4 regions of the Streptomyces sp. NPDC087428 genome follow, and region 2 is predicted to be linked to each of the others. Evidence: riboswitches for the same ligand, from Rfam matches in the RefSeq annotation. Region 2 holds a riboswitch; each other region holds the start of a gene.
The links. Region 2 has a riboswitch for thiamine pyrophosphate ahead of thiO (glycine oxidase ThiO). Riboswitches for the same ligand answer to the same signal wherever they lie in the genome.
Positions count from the first base shown of each region.

Region 1 (4,335 bases), on a different contig from region 2:
CTTCCAGAACTCGGCCACGGTGCTGTCGATCGGCATCTTCTTCTCGCTGATGATCGCCGGGCTGGCGAGTTCACTGCCGGACACGCTCGCCCACGGACTCACCGCGCAGGGCGTGCCGTCCGCCGACGCGGCACGCGTCGCGGCCCTGCCGCCCGTCGGCGTGCTGTTCGCGGCCCTCCTGGGATACAACCCCGTCCGCAGCCTGCTCGGCCCGGAGACACTGGAGCATCTGCCCGTCAGCCACGCCGACTACCTCACCGGACGGGCGTTCTTCCCGACGCTGATCTCCGAACCGTTCGAGCGGGGCCTCTCCGTCGCCTTCGACTTCGCCGTCGCGGCGTGCCTGGTGGCCGCGGTCGTCTCGCTGCTCCGAGGCGGCCGCTACATCCACGGCGAGACGGCGACCACGAAGGCATGACCCCGCGCGGCTCACGGCCTGCCGGGGACCGTCACCCGCGCCGGCGCAGCCGTAGCGGGGCGTAGACGGCCAGGGCGGCGAGGAACGCCACCCCGTAGGCGAGGTCCGCCCCGTGCAGCGCCTTCGCCACCGGGCCCACGTACAGGCCGGTGCTCATGAACGGCACCGCCGCGGCGAAGGCGACGGCGAAGGCGGTGACCGCCGGCCACCACGGCTGACGCCGGGAGCTCTCGGCGGCCAGGTCGACGGGGGAGCCGCCGCGGGCTCTCGCCCGGACGAGCCAGTCGACGCCCACGATCGCGACGAACCCGGGGATCCAGTAGCCGACGAGAAGCAGCACGTTCTGGAAGCGGGCCGTGGTGTCGGCCGCGTGCATCCACAGCACGAGCGGGAATCCGAGCGCGGCGGCGAGTGCCGCGGCGACGGGGCGCGGCAGGCGGACCCCCATGGTCTGCAGGGCCAGCGATCCGCTGTAGTCGTTCATGGCGTTGCTGCACAGTGCGGCGAGTGCCACGGCGAGCAGCCCGAACGCTCCGAGAGCGCCCCCGCCCAGCAGGGTGTCGATGCCGCGTGCGGTCTGGTCGGTGAAGACGGCGGCGCCCCACAGGCCGAGGGTCTGGACCGCCACGAACGAGCCGCTGATGCCGAGCAGTGTGCACCAGAACATGCGCGGCCGGGACGTGGTGCGCGGCAGATAGCGGCTGAAGTCACTGGCGTACGGCGCCCACGACAGCGCCAGGCTCAGGGCGATGGCGCAGGTCAGGACGGACGCGCCCGCCCGGTCGGCGCCGTGCACCGAGCCGGTGGCGGCCGGGTGGACGCCGTGCAGGAGCCTGGCGGCGAGCACCGCGAAGGCGGCCGCGAGGACGAAGGTCATCACGGTCTGGAGCCGGTGGATCACCTCGTACCCCAGTACGCCGAGCGCGCCCTGGGCGGCCATCATGACCAGCACCCCCAGCCAGAACGGCCAGCCGCACAACTGGGCCAGCGCCTCCCCGCCGAACAGGCCGATCAGCGCGTCCCAGGCGATGGACGACAGCCACTGGAGCGCGCCCGGCAGTACCACACCGCGGCCGAACGCCAGCCGCGCGAGCGGGAGTTGCCCGGCGCCGGTCTGGCTGCCCCAGGTCCCCAGATACGCGGTGGGCGCGGCGCCCACGAGTGTGCCGAGCACGACGGCGGTGAGCGCCGTGGCGAAGTCCAGGCCCAGCGCGATGCCGACGGTACCGGTGAAGACGCCGGTCATGGTCAGGTTGGGGGCGAACCAGACGGTGAACAGCCGGCCGGGCCCGCCGTAGCGGCGGTCCTCGGGAACCGGGGCTATCCCGTGCGCCTCGACGCGCAGGTCGCCGGGGGCGCTGGGCATCCGCCCGTCGAACGCGGGCCGCGGGTCGCGGGCATACGGCAATGACATGAAGACATCCCTCCGCCAGTGCTAACTGGTTCAGGTTCGACGGGTGTGTTCTCAGCCCTCGTGCGGGGCACCCCGTGTCCGGTGCGGCGGTCAGGATAGCCGGGTGCGCGGATCGCGACGCGATGCGGGGGTCAGTACACCTGGAGCGCGCAGCGGAAGCCGCCGTGGCCCGTCGTGCTGTCGGGGGTGTTGGAGGTGCGGGCGGCGATCCGGTAGCGGTTGCAGTAGGAGCGGTGGCAGAGATACGAGCCGCCGCGCAGCACCCGGTTCTCGCCGTGCGGCGGTCCGGCGGGGTCGGTGCGGGTCTCGGGGCGGTCCGCGCGGTGCCAGTCGGCGCTGAAGCGGTCGGCGCACCATTCCCAGACGTTGCCCGAGGCGTTGTACAGGCCGAAGCCGTTGGGGGCGTACGCCTTGACGGGCGCGGTGCCCGCGTAGCCGTCCTCGCGCGTGTTGCGTACCGGGAAGTCGCCCTGCCAGATGTTGCAGCGGTGCCGGCCGTTCGGGGTGAGGTCGTCGCCCCAGGGGAACCGCGCCCGGACGAGTCCGCCGCGGGCCGCCTTCTCCCACTCGGCCTCGGTGGGCAGCCGCTTGCCGGCCCATCGGGCGTAGGCCGTCGCGTCGTTCCACGACATGTGGACCACCGGGTGGTCCCGGCGGTCGCCGATCGAGGTGCCCGGTCCCTCCGGCGCCCGCCAGTGCGCCCCGGTCACCGCACGCCACCAGGGGGCGCCGGGTACCGTTCCGGGCAGTACGGCATGGCGGGCCGCCGGGGGCACGAAGGCGCCGAACACGTAGGACCAGCCGATCAGTTCGGCCTCGGTGCGGTAGCCGGTGGCCTTGGTGAAGACGGCGAACCGGGCGTTGCTGACGCAGGCCGCGTCGATGTGGAACGGCCCGGTCGTGACCTCACGTACCGGTCCCTCGCCGTCGTCCGGGAACGCGTCCTCGTCCTCGCCGCCCATCAGGAACGGTCCGCCCGGTACGGCGACCATGCCGCGCAGGAGTTCGGCCGTGCCGCGTACGGGCACGGCGAACTCCGCCGGGGGAGCGGCGGTCGCCGTCGGCGCACTCTCGCGGGCGGGCCCGCAGCAGGCGTTCACCGGGCGGCCTCCCCGCCGGGCGCGCCGGGTGCCGGCCGGTCGAGCAGTTCCGCCAGATCCTGGCCGGTGGTGCGCAGCAGCAGGGCGACGCCGCCGAGCGCGGCCGCCTCACCGCCGAGGGTGGAGCCGCGCACCTCGATGGTGCGGGGGGCGGAGGGCAGGGAGAGCGCGGCGAGCTGCTCCCGGATGGGGGTGAGGACGAGGCCGTCCAGGGCCGCCGGTTCGCCGTAGACGACGATGCACTCGGGGTCGACCTGTGCGGCGAGGGCGGCGAGGACCCGGCCCGCGAGGACGGCCGCGGTCCGGACCACGTCGGCGGCGTCCGGCTGGCCCTCGGCGGCGAGGGCGATCAGCTCCGCGGCGTCGCGGGCGGTGACCCCGCGGTCGGCGCAGGCGGCGAGCAGGGCGGGGACGGAGATGAGCCCCTCCAGACAGCCTCGGCCACCGCAGTGGCAGGGCTTGCCCTCGGGATCGCAGCTGGTGTGGCCGATCTCGCCGGCCGCGCCATGGGCGCCGTGCACCAGTGCGCCGTTGACGACGAGTCCGCCACCGACCCCTTGTGACCAGCGCAGATAGACAGCGTTGTCGAATCCGCGGGCGGCGCCCCAGGTCACCTCGGCGAGTGCGGCGAGCCGGGAGTTGTTGTCCGTGAGCACGGGGGCGTCGAAGTGCCTGCCCAGCTCGGCGGCGACGTGGCCGGCGAACGGCGTCATCGTGCGCGGGTCGCCGGAGGCCGGGTTCTGCACGAAGCCGGGGAGACCGAGGCCGATGCCCTCGACGGGCGCGAGGCTGATGTTCTCGCGCCGCACCAGGTCCTCGACGGCGCGGATCGCCTGCGCGGCCCGTTCGGCGGCGCCGCTCTCCGCCGGTACGGGGGCGCTGGAGCGGCCGACGATCTCATGGGCGCAGTTGGCCACGACCACATGGATCCGGTGGCGCTGGAGGTCGATGCCGATCAGCTCGGCCCCGCGGGAGTTGAGGGAGATCTCCAGGGCCGGCCTGCCGCGGCCGCGCGGCTGCTCCGGATCGGGGGCCGGCTGTTCGATGACGGCCTTGCGCTCCAGCAGATCGGACACGATCGCGAACAGGGTGGTACGGGAGAGCCCGACCCGCTCCTTCAGCTCGCCGCGGCTCAGCGCGCCCGACCTGCGCAGTTCACCGAGTACGGCGGCTTCATTGGCCCTGCGCAGGCGTTGCAGGGCATCGGTGCGTTCCGTCATGGACGCATGGTCGATCGGTCAAGGTGTTTCTGTCAATGCGCGGGACGAATTCACACAATGTTTATTCCCAAGGGTTGACGTAAAAAAGTCGGCGTCCCTACAGTTCCGGTCATTCGGCTGCTCCGGCACGCGCCGAAGCACCACCGGACCGGGCATCGGCCGGGTCCCGCAGCACAGTGAGCG
Region 1 covers NZ_JBIUXR010000005.1:24,404-28,738, reverse strand. Annotated here, with positions in the region: gene ACIO3R_RS11770 (MFS transporter) at 1-418, shown strand, start outside; gene ACIO3R_RS11765 (purine-cytosine permease family protein) at 450-1,832, opposite strand; TPP riboswitch at 1,823-1,917, opposite strand; gene ACIO3R_RS11760 (formylglycine-generating enzyme family protein) at 1,964-2,932, opposite strand; gene ACIO3R_RS11755 (ROK family transcriptional regulator) at 2,929-4,152, opposite strand.
Region 1: another riboswitch for thiamine pyrophosphate. It lies ahead of ACIO3R_RS11765 (purine-cytosine permease family protein); the one in region 2 lies ahead of thiO (glycine oxidase ThiO).

Region 2 (4,335 bases):
GGGCGGTCGCCGCCAGGTCGTCGGGGACCGCGTCGAACCACTGCTCGTCGCAGCCGCCGCCGCGGGCGTAGACCTCCAGGCGCGCGTCGGTCAGATTGCGCGGGAAGGTGACGTCGGTGCTGGTGGAGCCGCCCTTGGCGACACTCATCCAGGGCGCGCCGCCGGAGCGGGTGTCACCGAGGGGGACGACGCGGTCGGCCGTGGCGGCGGCCGGGTGGCGCTTGTCGGCCCGGTAGTACGTGATCTTCAGCTTGATCCTGTACACGCCGGTGTACGTCTCGTTGACAACGTTGCCGAGTTCGAGCTGGAGCTTCTGCGGATCCTTGAGGAGCGGCGCGAAGTCGGTGATGTCCTTGGCGACGTGCCAGCTGATGCCGTCGTCGTCGGGCTCGGCGGTGCTGGTGCGGAAGACCTCCGCGCCGCCGATGAAGACCGCGGCGAGGCGGTCGTACTGGCGCCCCTTCACGCTGCCCGACCAGTCGAGGACGACCTTGTTCCACGGGCCCTCGCACTTCTTGGGCGGGGTGAGCGTGGTCGTGTACGGGGGCCCGCCGAGGGTGTTGCCGAAGTCGTGGTCGACGGCCGTCACCGAGCAGTGCCCGGTATCCGGACGGGAGACCGGCGGAGTCGCGTCGACCGGGTCCTGGTAGGCGACGGCCGGGTTGGAACCGGGCGCGGGGGCGGTGTCCGCCTGGGCCGGGGCGGCGAGGGCGCCTCCGACGAGGGCGACCGACGCCGAGGCCATGGAGATTCCACGCAGCGCGCGGGACCATCTGTGCCGAAACATGCGCATCCTTCGAAGAGTGTGAAAAATGATCACTTCAAAAGATGTACAGTGCACCAATCTCCGCCCTGCCCCAAGGGCCTGTCCACATATCGGACGTCAACGTCCGCTGCGCGCACCGCTACTGACGGGCCGCCGACTTCAGCGGTACGGAGACGTCACCGGCCCGCTCCGGATCGAGCCGCGCCCCGGCCTCGATGAGCCTGCGCCCCTGGATCAGGTCGCGCGGGCGGCCGACGGCGAGCACGGCGACCAGGACGTCGTCGCGCAGCCAGCACACCGACCAGGCGGGACCGGCCGGATCACCGCGCCACAGCAGGGTGTCCGCCCCTTCGTGGTGACCCGCGTACTGGACGAACCGGCCGAACTGCTCTGACCAGAAATACGGCACGGGGTCATAGGCGGGCGGCTCCGCCCCGTCCCCGCCGGCCGTGCCGATGATCTGGGCGGCCGCGGTCCGGGGCCCCTGGAGGGCGTTGTCCCAGTGGTGGACCAGCAGACGCGCCCCGTAGCGCGCGGAGGGGAACGAGGCGCAGTCGCCGACGGCGTACACATCGGGCAGCGAGGTGCGCAGCGCCGCGTCGGCGGTCACCGATCCGTCGGGCCCGAGCCCGATGCCGGAGCCGGCCAGCCAGCCGGTGGCGGGTCGTGCGCCGATCCCGACGACGACCGCGTCGGCCGGGAGCGTGCGGCCGTCCGCCAGGACCACGCTGCCGGGCTCGACGCGGGCCACCCGCGCCCCGGTGAGGAGTCCGGCGCCTCTCTCCGCGTACCAGGCGGCCATCGGGGCGGCGACCTCGGCGGGCAGGGCGCCCGCGAGGGGGCGTTCCGCGGCCTCGACGACGGTGACCTCGCAGCCCGCGGCGCGGGCCGCGGTGGCGAACTCGGCACCGATCCAGCCCGCGCCGACGACCACGACGGTGTGCCGCGCCTCCAGGACGGGCCGCAGCCGCGCCGCGTCGTCCAGGGTGCGCAGCAGATGGACGCCCGGCACGCCCTCTGAACCGGGCAGCACGACGGGTTCGGCGCCGGTGGCGATGACCAGGACGTCGTAGGGGACGGGCCCCGCGGAGGTGTCCAGCTCATGGTCGCCGGCGCGCAGGCCGGTGACCTCGCAGCCCAGCCGCAACGCGATGCCCAGTGCCTCGAAGTCGATGTCGAAGGCGGATTCCTCGGCCTTGCCGAGCAGCACCGCCTTGGACAGTGGTGGGCGGTCGTAGGGCTGATGGGGTTCGGCACCGATCAGGGTGACGGCGCCGGTGAAGCCCTGCTCCCGCAGGGCCACCGCCGTCTGCACGCCCGCCATGCCCGCGCCGACGACGACCACCCGTCGCCCCGCCCGCTCCGACTGCCGCTCCGGCCGCTCTGCCCGCTGCTGCTCGTTCACCCGTCCACCTTAATCAACTGACGACCCGTCAGGAAAGTGGTCCGCGGTCGCGCTCGCACCCACCGCCCTCCCGGGACCCGCCACGAGCCGGGGTCTAGGGTGACCCACGGAGAAACACTCGCGGGAGCCCGGACGCACCGGGCTGAGAGGGAGGCTGGACGGCCTCCGACCGTACGAACCTGATCCGGGTCATGCCGGCGAAGGGAGGGGCTGGATGCCCATGCGCACCCACCGCGCGAGCGGGTCCGACGTCCTCGTCATCGGGGGCGGCATCATCGGCCTGGTGACCGCCTGGCGGTCCGCGCAGCGCGGTCTGGCCACCGCGGTCGCCGATCCCGGCCCCGGCGGCGGGGCCGCCCGGGTCGCGGCCGGGATGCTGGCCGCCGTCACCGAACTGCACTACGGCGAAGAGATGCTGCTGGGTCTCAACCTCGCCTCCGCCGCGCGCTATCCGGCGTTCGCGGCCGAGCTGGAGGCGGCGAGCGGACAGGACATCGGCTACCGCGCCTGCGGCACCCTGGCCGTCGCGCTGGACACCGACGACCGTGCCCATCTGCGCGAGCTGCACGCGTTGCAGCGCCGGTCCGGGCTGGAGTCCGAGTGGCTCACCGGCCGCGAGTGCCGGCGCCTGGAGCCGATGCTCGCGCCGGGCGTACGCGGCGGACTCCGGGTCGACGGCGACCACCAGGTCGACCCGCGCCGGCTGGCCGCCGCGCTGCTGACGGCGTGCGAGCGGGCCGGGGTCGTCTTCCACCGCCACCGGGCCGAACGGCTCTCGGTGGCACGGGACCGGGCCACCGGGGCCGTACTGGCCGACGGTTCGGAGCCGGTGGCCGATCAGGTGGTGCTCGCCGCGGGCAGCCTCAGCGGCCGGCTCGCGGGGGTGCCCGACGACGTCCTGCCGCCCGTCCGCCCGGTCAAGGGCCAGGTGCTGCGGCTGACCGTACCCACCGCGTACGCCCCCTTCCTCAGCCGCACCGTGCGGGCCGTGGTCCGGGGCAGTCACGTCTACCTCGTGCCGCGCGAGAACGGCGAGCTGGTGATCGGCGCCACCAGCGAGGAGATGGGCTGGGACACCACCGTCACGGCGGGCGGGGTGTACGAGCTGCTGCGCGACGCCCACGAGCTGGTGCCCGGCATCACCGAGCTGCCGCTCACCGAGACCCTGGCCGGTCTGCGCCCCGCCTCACCCGACAACGCCCCGCTGCTCGGCCGCACCGCACTGCCCGGCCTCCACCTCGCCACCGGGCACCACCGCAACGGGGTGCTGCTCACTCCGGTCACCGGCGACGCCATGGCGCAGCTGCTGGCCGACGGCGAGCTCCCCGAGGTGGCCCGCCCCTTCTCCCCCGGCCGTTTCGCGGCCGCCACCCCCGTACGACAGGAGCAGCCCGCATGACCGTGCCCGTCCCCCTCTCCGTGTCCGTGTCCGTGAACGGCGAGACCGTCGCCGTCGCAGCGGGCACCACGCTGGACGCCCTCGTCGCGACCCTGACCGAGGCGCCCTCGGGTGTCGCGGCCGCGCTGAACGAGACCGTCGTGCCGCGCGGCCAGTGGTCCGCCGCGGCGCTCGCCGACGGCGACCGGGTCGAGGTCCTGACCGCGGTCCAGGGAGGCTGACCGTGTCCGACGATCTGTTCACTCTCGGGGACACCGTCCTCGGCTCCCGGCTGATCATGGGAACGGGCGGGGCGCCCAGCCTCGATGTGCTGGAACGCTCACTGATCGCCTCCGGCACCGAGCTGACCACCGTCGCGATGCGCCGCCTCGACCCGACCGTGCGGGGCTCCGTGCTCTCCGTACTGGAGCGGCTCTCCATCCGCGTCCTGCCGAACACCGCGGGCTGCTTCACGGCGGGCGAGGCCGTGCTCACCGCCCGGCTGGCCCGCGAGGCGCTCGGCACCGACTGGGTCAAGCTGGAGGTGGTCGCCGACGAGCGGACCCTGCTGCCCGACCCGATCGAGCTGCTGGACGCCGCCGAGATCCTGGTCGACGACGGTTTCACCGTGCTGCCGTACACCAATGACGATCCGGTGCTGGCCCGCCGGCTCCAGGACGTGGGGTGCGCGGCGGTCATGCCGCTCGGCTCCCCCATCGGCTCGGGGCTGGGCATCCGCAATCCGCACAACTTCCAGCTGATCGTCGAGCAGGCCCGGGTCCCGGT
Region 2 covers NZ_JBIUXR010000002.1:369,517-373,851, forward strand. Annotated here, with positions in the region: gene ACIO3R_RS05400 (peptide-N4-asparagine amidase) at 1-787, opposite strand, end outside; gene ACIO3R_RS05405 (NAD(P)/FAD-dependent oxidoreductase) at 906-2,090, opposite strand; TPP riboswitch at 2,282-2,394, shown strand; gene thiO (glycine oxidase ThiO) at 2,392-3,570, shown strand; gene thiS (sulfur carrier protein ThiS) at 3,567-3,791, shown strand; gene ACIO3R_RS05420 (thiazole synthase) at 3,794-4,335, shown strand, end outside.

Region 3 (4,335 bases), on a different contig from region 2:
AGCTGCTGGAGGCCGTGGGTGCCCATCGCGACGGGGCGCCGGCCAAACAGCTCGCGCGGGAGGCGGGGCTTCCGCTGCCCACCGCCTACCACCTGCTGCGCACCCTCACCCATGAGGGATATCTGCGCAGGGAGAACGGCGTCTTCCTCTTCGGTGCCGCCGCCGAGCGGCTGGTGAACGACGGCGCCCTGCAGAACCGTCGCAGCCGGATGACCCAGTCGCTGGGCCGCTGGCGGGACATCATCGGCGCCCCGGTGTACTGCGCCGTCTACCGCGACGGTGAGATCGAACTCGTCGCGGTCGCCGACACCCCGGCAGCGCCCGCGGTGGAGGAATGGGCCGCCTTCCAGGAGACCGGGCACGCCCACGCGATCGGCCAGTGCCTGCTGAGCCAGCTCGACGAGAAGGCCCGCGAGGACCACCTGGACCGGTATCCGGTGCGCCCGCTGACCCGCTACTCCGTGCGCGACCGCCCGGCGCTGGTTGAACGGCTGCGGTCGCTGGAGCGAATGGAACCTGTCGTCGAGCGACAGGAGTACGCCCTCGGGACGGTTTGCGCGGCCATCCCGATCACGGCTGGTTTCACGGCGGCGGCGATGGCCATTTCGGTACCTCTCGACCAGGAAGAACGGTTGCTCCCCGCAGTCGAACGGCTACGTGGCGAAGTGGCCAGCCTCTTGCGTTCGTTCGTGTTCTCTATCAGTATCTGAAAAATCACTCCTTGTGATCTGCTATCGCGTGCACCACGATGGCGTCAATAGGGCCACGGGGGATCATTCCTGGCCAGATTCATCTACTGCGGGGTTGAACGATGCGCGAGTCGGTTCAAGCTGAGGTCATGATGAGCTTCCTCGTCTCCGAGGAACTCTCTTTCCGTATCCCGGTGGAGCTCCGGTACGAAGTGTGCGATCCGTACGCGATCCGGATGACCTTCCATCTGCCCGGCGACGCCCCCGTCACCTGGGCTTTCGGCCGTGAGCTGCTGCTCGACGGCCTCAACAGCCCCAGTGGCGACGGCGACGTACACATCGGGCCGACCGAGCCCGAAGGGCTGTGCGATGTCCACATCCGGCTCCAGGTGGGGGCGGACCGCGCCCTGTTCAGGGCAGGTACGGCACCACTTGTGGCCTTTCTCGACAGGACGGACAAGCTCGTCCCCCTCGGGCAGGAGTGCACGCTGGGTGATTTCGAGGGCAATCTCGAAGAGGCATTGGGGCGAATTCTGGCCGAGGAACAGAACGCCGGCTGACGGGGATCGTCCCGCCAGCCCCGGGTGCCGGTCGAACAGCACACCTGCCGAACGGGTGAATCACTCTCCGTGAGCGACTGTTCAGGGCCTCGCCCGTCGGCGGCGTCCTCCGCCACTCCGTACGGGTGCCGAAGCCCCGGCTTCCGCGCCGACCCCCGTACGGTCCGCGGAGACGACCAGTGCCGCGAGCGCGGTGGTCACCGGCACCGAGGCGACCAGCCCGATCGAGCCGACCAGTGTGCGCACGATCTCCTCCGCCACCAGCTCGCTGTTGGCCACCGTTCCCATGCTGCTCTGGGCGATCGAGAACAGCAGCAGCAGCGGAAGCGCGGCGCCCGCATAGGCGAGCACCAGGGTGTTGACCACCGACGCGATGTGGTCCCGTCCGATCCTGATCCCTGCCCGGTAGAGCTGCTTCGCATTCATCGTGGGGTCCGCCTGGTGGAGTTCCCAGACCGCCGACGTCTGGGTGACCGTCACATCGTCGAGCACTCCCAGCGAACCGATGATGACGCCGGCCAGCAGCAGACCGCTCATGTCGATGTGCGGATACAGGCCGTGGATGAGGCCGGTGCTGTCGTCGGTGTTCCCGCTCAGGCTCGCCCAGCCGATGAAGAGCGAGCCGAGCAGCCCGATCAGCAGCAGTGAGATCAGGGTGCCGATGACGGCGACCGAGGTGCGGGCGGTCAGCCCGTGGCAGATGTAGAGGGCGATCAGCATGATGGCACTGGCCCCGACGACCGCCACGAGCAGCGGATTCGAGCCCTGCAGGATGGCCGGGAGGATGAACAGGGTCAGCACGGCGAACGACAGGGCGAGCGCCACCAGCGCCATGACCCCGCGCAGCCGGCCCACGACGACCACCGCCACGGCGAAGATCCCCGCCAGCAGCGCCATCGGGAACTTCCGGTTCACATCCGTCACGGAGTACTGGAGGTCATGGGGCGCGTCGGGGGCGTACGCGACCACCACCCCCTGACCCTCCCGCAGCTGTCGCGGTGCGTCGGGCTGGACGACCTCGATGAAGGTGCGCCCCTTGTCCTCGCCGCTCGTGACCTCGATCGTGGCCTTCGCGCAGAGTCCGGCCCCGTCGCCACCGGTGGCCGGGTCCCCCGTCGGCTGCGTGGTCTCGCCGCTGGTGGGAAGCTGGGCCGCGTTCACGTCCTTGCAGTCGACCCTGTCGATGTTCACCACCTTGGCCTGCTGGGTCTGCCGGTCGAACCCGACACCGGTGCGCTCGTGCGCCGGCGCACCACCGGGCCAGAGCACCACGAGACCGACGGCGACCGCGGCCGCGAACGGGATCAGCACGGCGGCGATCACCTTGCGCAGGTGCTTGGACACGGGGGCGGCGGGGCCGTGGCTGTGGCTGTGCGAGTGGGTGTGCTGATGGCCCGGCTGTTCGGGAACGGTATGAGGGGACGTCACCGGCCGATCATCGCAAGAAGAACAGGGCCCTCTGTTCAGCACACCCGCGAGGGCGTTAGCGTGGTGGCACCTTTGCACACGCGGGAGCTCGGAGCACCGGGCTGAGAGGGCGCTGATCTCCGTACGTCCGTACGGGACACGCTGCGCCGACCGCCGAACCTGTTACCGGGTAATGCCGGCGTAGGGAGTAGGTCTCATGACCACAGCGGACGCACGCACGCCTGCCTCCAATCAGAGCGACGAGGCCGGGAAGTCCATCGGCTGGCACAAGGGATACGTCCAGGGTTCGCGCCCGGACCTCCGGGTGCCGGTCCGTCAGGTGCACCTCACCAACGGCAAGGACGTGGCGCTGTACGACACGTCGGGGCCGTACACCGATCCCGCCATCGACACCGATGTCCGCCGCGGGCTCGCGCCTCTGCGGGAGAACTGGATCATCGCCCGGGGCGACACAGAGGAGTACGCCGGCCGGGCCGCCCGGCCCGAGGACGACGGGCTCAAGCACACCTCACCGCGGACGGGGTCTCCCCTGCCCGAGCGAAGCCGAGAGCTCGGGGAGGGACTGCGCAATCTGGACGCCGTCTTCCCCGGCCGTCCCCGCCGGCCGCGGCGCAGCCGGGACGGCCGCCCGGTGACCCAGCTCGGGTACGCCCGCCGGGGGGAGATCACCCCGGAGATGGAGTACGTGGCGATCCGGGAGAACGTCGAGCCCGAGGTGGTGCGCGAGGAGATCGCCGCGGGCCGGGCCGTGCTACCGGCCAACGTCAACCACCCGGAGATCGAGCCGATGATCATCGGCAAGCGGTTCCTGGTGAAGGTGAACGCCAACATCGGCAACTCCGCGGTGACGTCCTCCATCGAGGAGGAGGTGGACAAGATGACCTGGGCGACCAAGTGGGGCGCCGACACGGTCATGGACCTTTCCACCGGCCGCAACATCCACACCACCCGTGAGTGGGTTCTGCGCAACTCCCCGGTGCCGATCGGCACCGTGCCCCTCTACCAGGCCCTCGAAAAGGTCGACGGCAGGGCGGAGGAGCTGACCTGGGAGATGTACAAGGACACCGTCATCGAGCAGGCCGAGCAGGGCGTCGACTACATGACGGTCCACGCCGGCGTGCGCCTGCCGTACGTTCCGCTGACGGCCCGACGCAAGACCGGCATCGTCTCCCGGGGCGGCTCGATCATGGCCGCGTGGTGCCTCGCGCACCACAAGGAGTCGTTCCTGTACGAGCACTTCGAGGAGCTCTGCGAGATTCTCGCCTCGTACGACGTGACGTACTCGCTGGGCGACGGGCTGCGCCCCGGATCGATCGCGGACGCCAACGACGAGGCGCAGTTCGCCGAACTGCGCACGCTCGGCGAACTGAACACGGTCGCCAAGCGGTTCGGCGTCCAGACGATGATCGAGGGCCCGGGGCATGTCCCGATGCACAGGATCAAGGAGAACATCGACCTCCAGCAGGAGATCTGCGAGGAGGCGCCGTTCTACACGCTCGGCCCGCTGACCACCGACGTCGCGCCGGCGTACGACCACATCACCTCGGGTATCGGCGCCGCGATGATCGCCTGGTGGGGGACGGCGATGCTCTGTTACGTGACGCCCAAGGAGCACCTCGGCCTGCCCAACCGGGACGATGTGAAGACCGGGGTCATCA
Region 3 covers NZ_JBIUXR010000010.1:358,995-363,329, forward strand. Annotated here, with positions in the region: gene ACIO3R_RS23260 (IclR family transcriptional regulator) at 1-710, shown strand, start outside; gene ACIO3R_RS23265 (SsgA family sporulation/cell division regulator) at 812-1,249, shown strand; gene ACIO3R_RS23270 (YibE/F family protein) at 1,331-2,677, opposite strand; TPP riboswitch at 2,748-2,881, shown strand; gene thiC (phosphomethylpyrimidine synthase ThiC) at 2,874-4,335, shown strand, end outside.
Region 3: another riboswitch for thiamine pyrophosphate. It lies ahead of thiC (phosphomethylpyrimidine synthase ThiC); the one in region 2 lies ahead of thiO (glycine oxidase ThiO).

Region 4 (4,335 bases), on a different contig from region 2:
GACCCCGAGGACCAGCATGCCCACCGCGGTCAGGCCCATGAAGCCCAGCCAGTAGGGCAGCCACCGGCTGCCCCGCTCCATCTTCCCGAGCTGGTCCTCGACCAGCCGGCGCATGACCGCCCGCTCCTCGGGATCCTCCGGCACCTCGCGGTGCCGGATCCTGCGGCCGAGGTCGATGAGCGTGTCGGGCCGCGCGCCGGTCGCACGGCTGGTCCTGCGGCGTTGGTACGCCACGACCCCGATGACCACCGCGGTGTAGACGAGACTCCGGACCGCCCATAACGCCGGATGATCGTCCCGGCGGAACACGGCTTCGAGGCCCAGCCCCAGCACGAAGAGCACCAGGGCGTGTGCGGCCAGGCTGCGGCTGAACCAGTGCTTCACGGTGTGCACAACTGATACCTCCTGCTGGGTCGGTGGGCTGTCCTGTCACTCCGGGTACCCCGTCCGGCCCGGCTCAGGGGTGCTGCGCCGCCCCCACCGGTGTGGGGCGGGGCCACTGCCAGGTGTCCGGGACGCTGGAGGAACGGAAGCGGAGCCGCAGGGAAGGGGCATCATGGCCGGCGCGCGTTCGATCGAGCCCGGAGCTGTGGAGGCGTCCGCGCCACAGCGTGTTTGGTACACCTCGTGCGGCTCGAACACCCGTCTCGGCCGGCTCGCCTCCTGCATCGAGGGCGGCCGGCGCCGGGGCGGGCCTTCTGCGACCCGTAACAGGAGGAGCGGGTCTTCGCCCGCGCTCATCTCGTCTCGGCGTCACAGTTCGCGGACTTCGCCGCTGAGGAGATGTACAGGAGCCCCGGCGAAGATCTTGATCTCGGTCCGGTGCTCAGGTCAGGCGTCGCGCGGCTGGGGAGCGGGCGGTACGAGACGCTGGTGTGCGCCGGACAGCTGGACGGACTGCCCGTCCCCACGTTCACGGCCCCCCGGCGGGCCGACGAAGTGACCCCGGTGCCTCCCTCCAGGGCGTACGTGCTCCTCCTCGCCGCCGGCCTGCTCGATGCGGGTGCTTGGGACGTGGACACCGTGGCGGCCTGCATCGCCTCCTCGCGCGGAGCCGTCGGCCACTGGCCGGACCGGGCGATCCGGGCCCTCGTCGCGGAGTGACCCCTACCCTCAGCGGGCCGGGCAGCACGATGACCGATCGCACCCCGGCGTGTCTGCGACACTGGATGAACCATGCCTAAGCCCGGAGAACTCACTTTCGTCGCGCCCCGCGGAGCCAAGAGGCCGCCGCGGCACCTCGCCGACCTCACGCCCGCCGAGCGCAAGGAAGCCGTCGCCGCGACCGGCGAGAAGCCCTTCCGCGCCCAGCAGCTCTCGCAGCACTACTTCGCGCGGTACGCGCACGACCCGTCGGAGTGGAACAACATTCCGGCCGCGTCGCGCGAGAAGCTCGCCGAGGCGCTCTTCCCGGACCTGATGTCCGTGGTCCGGCACATCAGCTGCGACGACGACACCACCCGCAAGACGCTGTGGAAGCTGCACGACGGGACGCTGGTCGAGTCCGTCCTGATGCGCTACCCCGAGCGCGTCACGATGTGCATCTCCTCACAGGCGGGATGCGGGATGAACTGCCCGTTCTGCGCCACCGGGCAGGCCGGTCTCGACCGCAACCTCTCCACGGCGGAGATCGTCCACCAGATCGTGGACGGCATGCGCGCCCTGCGCGACGGCGAGGTCCCGGGGGGGCCGGCGCGGCTCTCCAACATCGTCTTCATGGGCATGGGCGAGCCGCTCGCCAACTACAAGCGGGTGGTCGGGGCCATCCGCCGGCTCACCGACCCCGAGCCCGACGGGCTGGGGCTGTCGCAGCGCGGGATCACCGTCTCGACCGTCGGCCTGGTGCCGGCGATGCTGCGCTTCGCCGACGAGGGCTTCAAGTGCCGTCTCGCCGTCTCGCTGCACGCCCCGGACGACGAGCTGCGCGACACCCTCGTACCGGTGAACACCCGCTGGAAGGTGCGCGAGGTGCTGGACGCGGCCTGGGAGTACGCGGAGAAGTCCGGACGCCGTATCTCCATCGAGTACGCGCTGATCCGTGACATCAACGACCAGGCCTGGCGGGGGGACCGGCTGGGCCGGCTCCTCAAGGGCAAGCGGGTGCACGTCAACCTGATCCCGCTGAACCCGACGCCCGGCTCGAAGTGGACCGCCTCGCGGCCCGAGGACGAGAAGGCGTTCGTCGAGGCCATCGCCGCCCACGGGGTGCCGGTGACCGTCCGGGACACCCGGGGCCAGGAGATCGACGGCGCCTGCGGGCAGCTGGCGGCATCCGAGCGCTGAGGCCGAAACCGGCCGTGTAGCCTGGGCGTGAATTCAACTTCATATTCCGACAGGGGAGCGCCACAGCGCTGAGAGTGCGGCACCAAGGACAGGTTGGCCGCAGACCCTCTGAACCTCGCCCGGGTCATTCCGGGTAGGAAGTTCGGACCTTACTCAAGCTGTTGCGCCCTGCCCGCTTCCGGTTCCGATCCGGTGCGGGCAGGGCCGCGTCTCTTCCTGGTCACCCCCAGGAGGAATCACATGAGCACCACCAAGAAGATCGCGGTGTCGGCCGTCGCCGCCGCGATCGGCGCGACCGCGCTCGCCGGCTGCGGCAGCTCCGACGACTCGTCGTCCGGCTCCGCCGGCACCAAGGGCACCGGCTCCAAGACCGTCACCCTCGTCAGCCACGACTCCTTCAACGCGTCCAAGGACGTGCTGAAGGAGTTCACCCGGGAGACCGGTTACACGGTCAAGGTGCTGAAGAGCGGGGACGCGGGCGCCGCCCTCAACCAGGAGATCCTGACCAAGGGATCGCCGCGCGGTGACGTGTTCTTCGGCGTCGACAACACCCTGCTGTCGCGCGCCCTCGACAACGGCCTCTTCACGCCGTACGCGGCCAAGGGCCTCGACCAGGTCGCGTCCGACGTCCAGCTGGATGCCGGAAAGCACCGGGTCACCCCGGTCGACACCGGCGACATCTGCGTCAACTACGACAAGAAGTACTTCGCCGACAAGAAGCTCGCGCCGCCGAAGTCCTTCGACGACCTGGCGAAGCCCGCGTACAAGAACCTCCTCGTCACCGAGAACGCCGCGACGTCCTCGCCCGGTCTCGGCTTCCTCCTCGGCACCGTCGCGGCCTACGGCGAGGACGGCTACCAGGACTACTGGAAGAAGCTGAAGAACAACGGCGTCAAGGTCGTCGACGGCTGGGAGCAGGCGTACAACGAGGAGTTCTCCGGCTCCGCGGGTGGCAGGAAGGCCAAGGCCGACCGGCCGCTCGTCGTCAGTTACGCCTCCAGCCCGCCCGTCGAGGTGCTGTACGCGGACCCGCAGCCCAAGTCGGCCCCGACCGGGGTCGCCACCGGGACGTGCTTCCGGCAGATCGAGTTCGCCGGTCTGCTCGACGGCGCGAAGAACGAGGCGGGCGGCAAGGCCCTGCTGGACTTCCTGATCGGAAAGAAGTTCCAGGAGGACATGCCGCTCAACATGTTCGTCAGCCCGGTCAACAAGGGCGCGAAGCTGCCGGAACTCTTCACGGAGTTCGGGGCCACCGCGGACAAGCCGGCGACCGTCGCCCCGGACACCATCGCCAAGAACCGTGAGCAGTGGGTCCAGTCATGGTCCTCGCTCGTAGTGAAGTAGCGAGGACTCCCGTACGCGGACCGGGCGCGCGCGGGAAGGCCGCACGTACCCGGTCACGGCGCGGGAGCGCGGTGCGGCTCGGTCTGATGGCCGTGCCCGTCGCCTTCTTCGCGGTGTTCTTCGCCTACCCCGTCGCGGCGATCGTCGGGCGGGGGCTCAAGGCCGACGGCGTCTGGCAGTTCGGCCGGTTCGGAGAGGTGCTGAGCCGGCCGGACATCCTGGACGTCCTCTGGTTCACCCTCTGGCAGGCGCTCGCCTCGACCGCGCTGACCCTGCTGATCGCACTGCCGGGCGCCTATGTGTTCGCCCGGTTCGACTTCCCGGGCAAGCAACTGCTGCGGGCGATCGTCACGGTGCCGTTCGTCCTGCCGACCGTCGTCGTGGGCACCGCGTTCCTCGCGTTGCTGGGGCGCGGCGGCTTCCTCGACGGACTGTGGGGCGTACGGCTCGACACCACGGTGTGGGCGATCCTGCTGGCCCATGTCTTCTTCAACTACGCGGTCGTCGTGCGCACCGTCGGCGGACTGTGGTCGCAGCTCGACCCGCGCCAGGAGGAGGCCGCCCGCGTCCTCGGCGCCGGACGGTTCGCCGCCTGGCGGCGTGTCACCCTTCCGGCGCTCGCCCCCGCCGTGGCCGCCGCGGCGCTGATGGTCTTCCTCTTCACCTTCACCTCCTTCGGCGTCGTCCAGATCCTCGGCGGCCCCGGAT
Region 4 covers NZ_JBIUXR010000015.1:103,839-108,173, reverse strand. Annotated here, with positions in the region: gene ACIO3R_RS29620 (hypothetical protein) at 1-393, opposite strand, end outside; gene ACIO3R_RS29615 (hypothetical protein) at 823-1,104, shown strand; gene rlmN (23S rRNA (adenine(2503)-C(2))-methyltransferase RlmN) at 1,177-2,283, shown strand; TPP riboswitch at 2,325-2,441, shown strand; gene ACIO3R_RS29605 (thiamine ABC transporter substrate binding subunit) at 2,524-3,627, shown strand; gene ACIO3R_RS29600 (ABC transporter permease) at 3,714-4,335, shown strand, end outside.
Region 4: another riboswitch for thiamine pyrophosphate. It lies ahead of ACIO3R_RS29605 (thiamine ABC transporter substrate binding subunit); the one in region 2 lies ahead of thiO (glycine oxidase ThiO).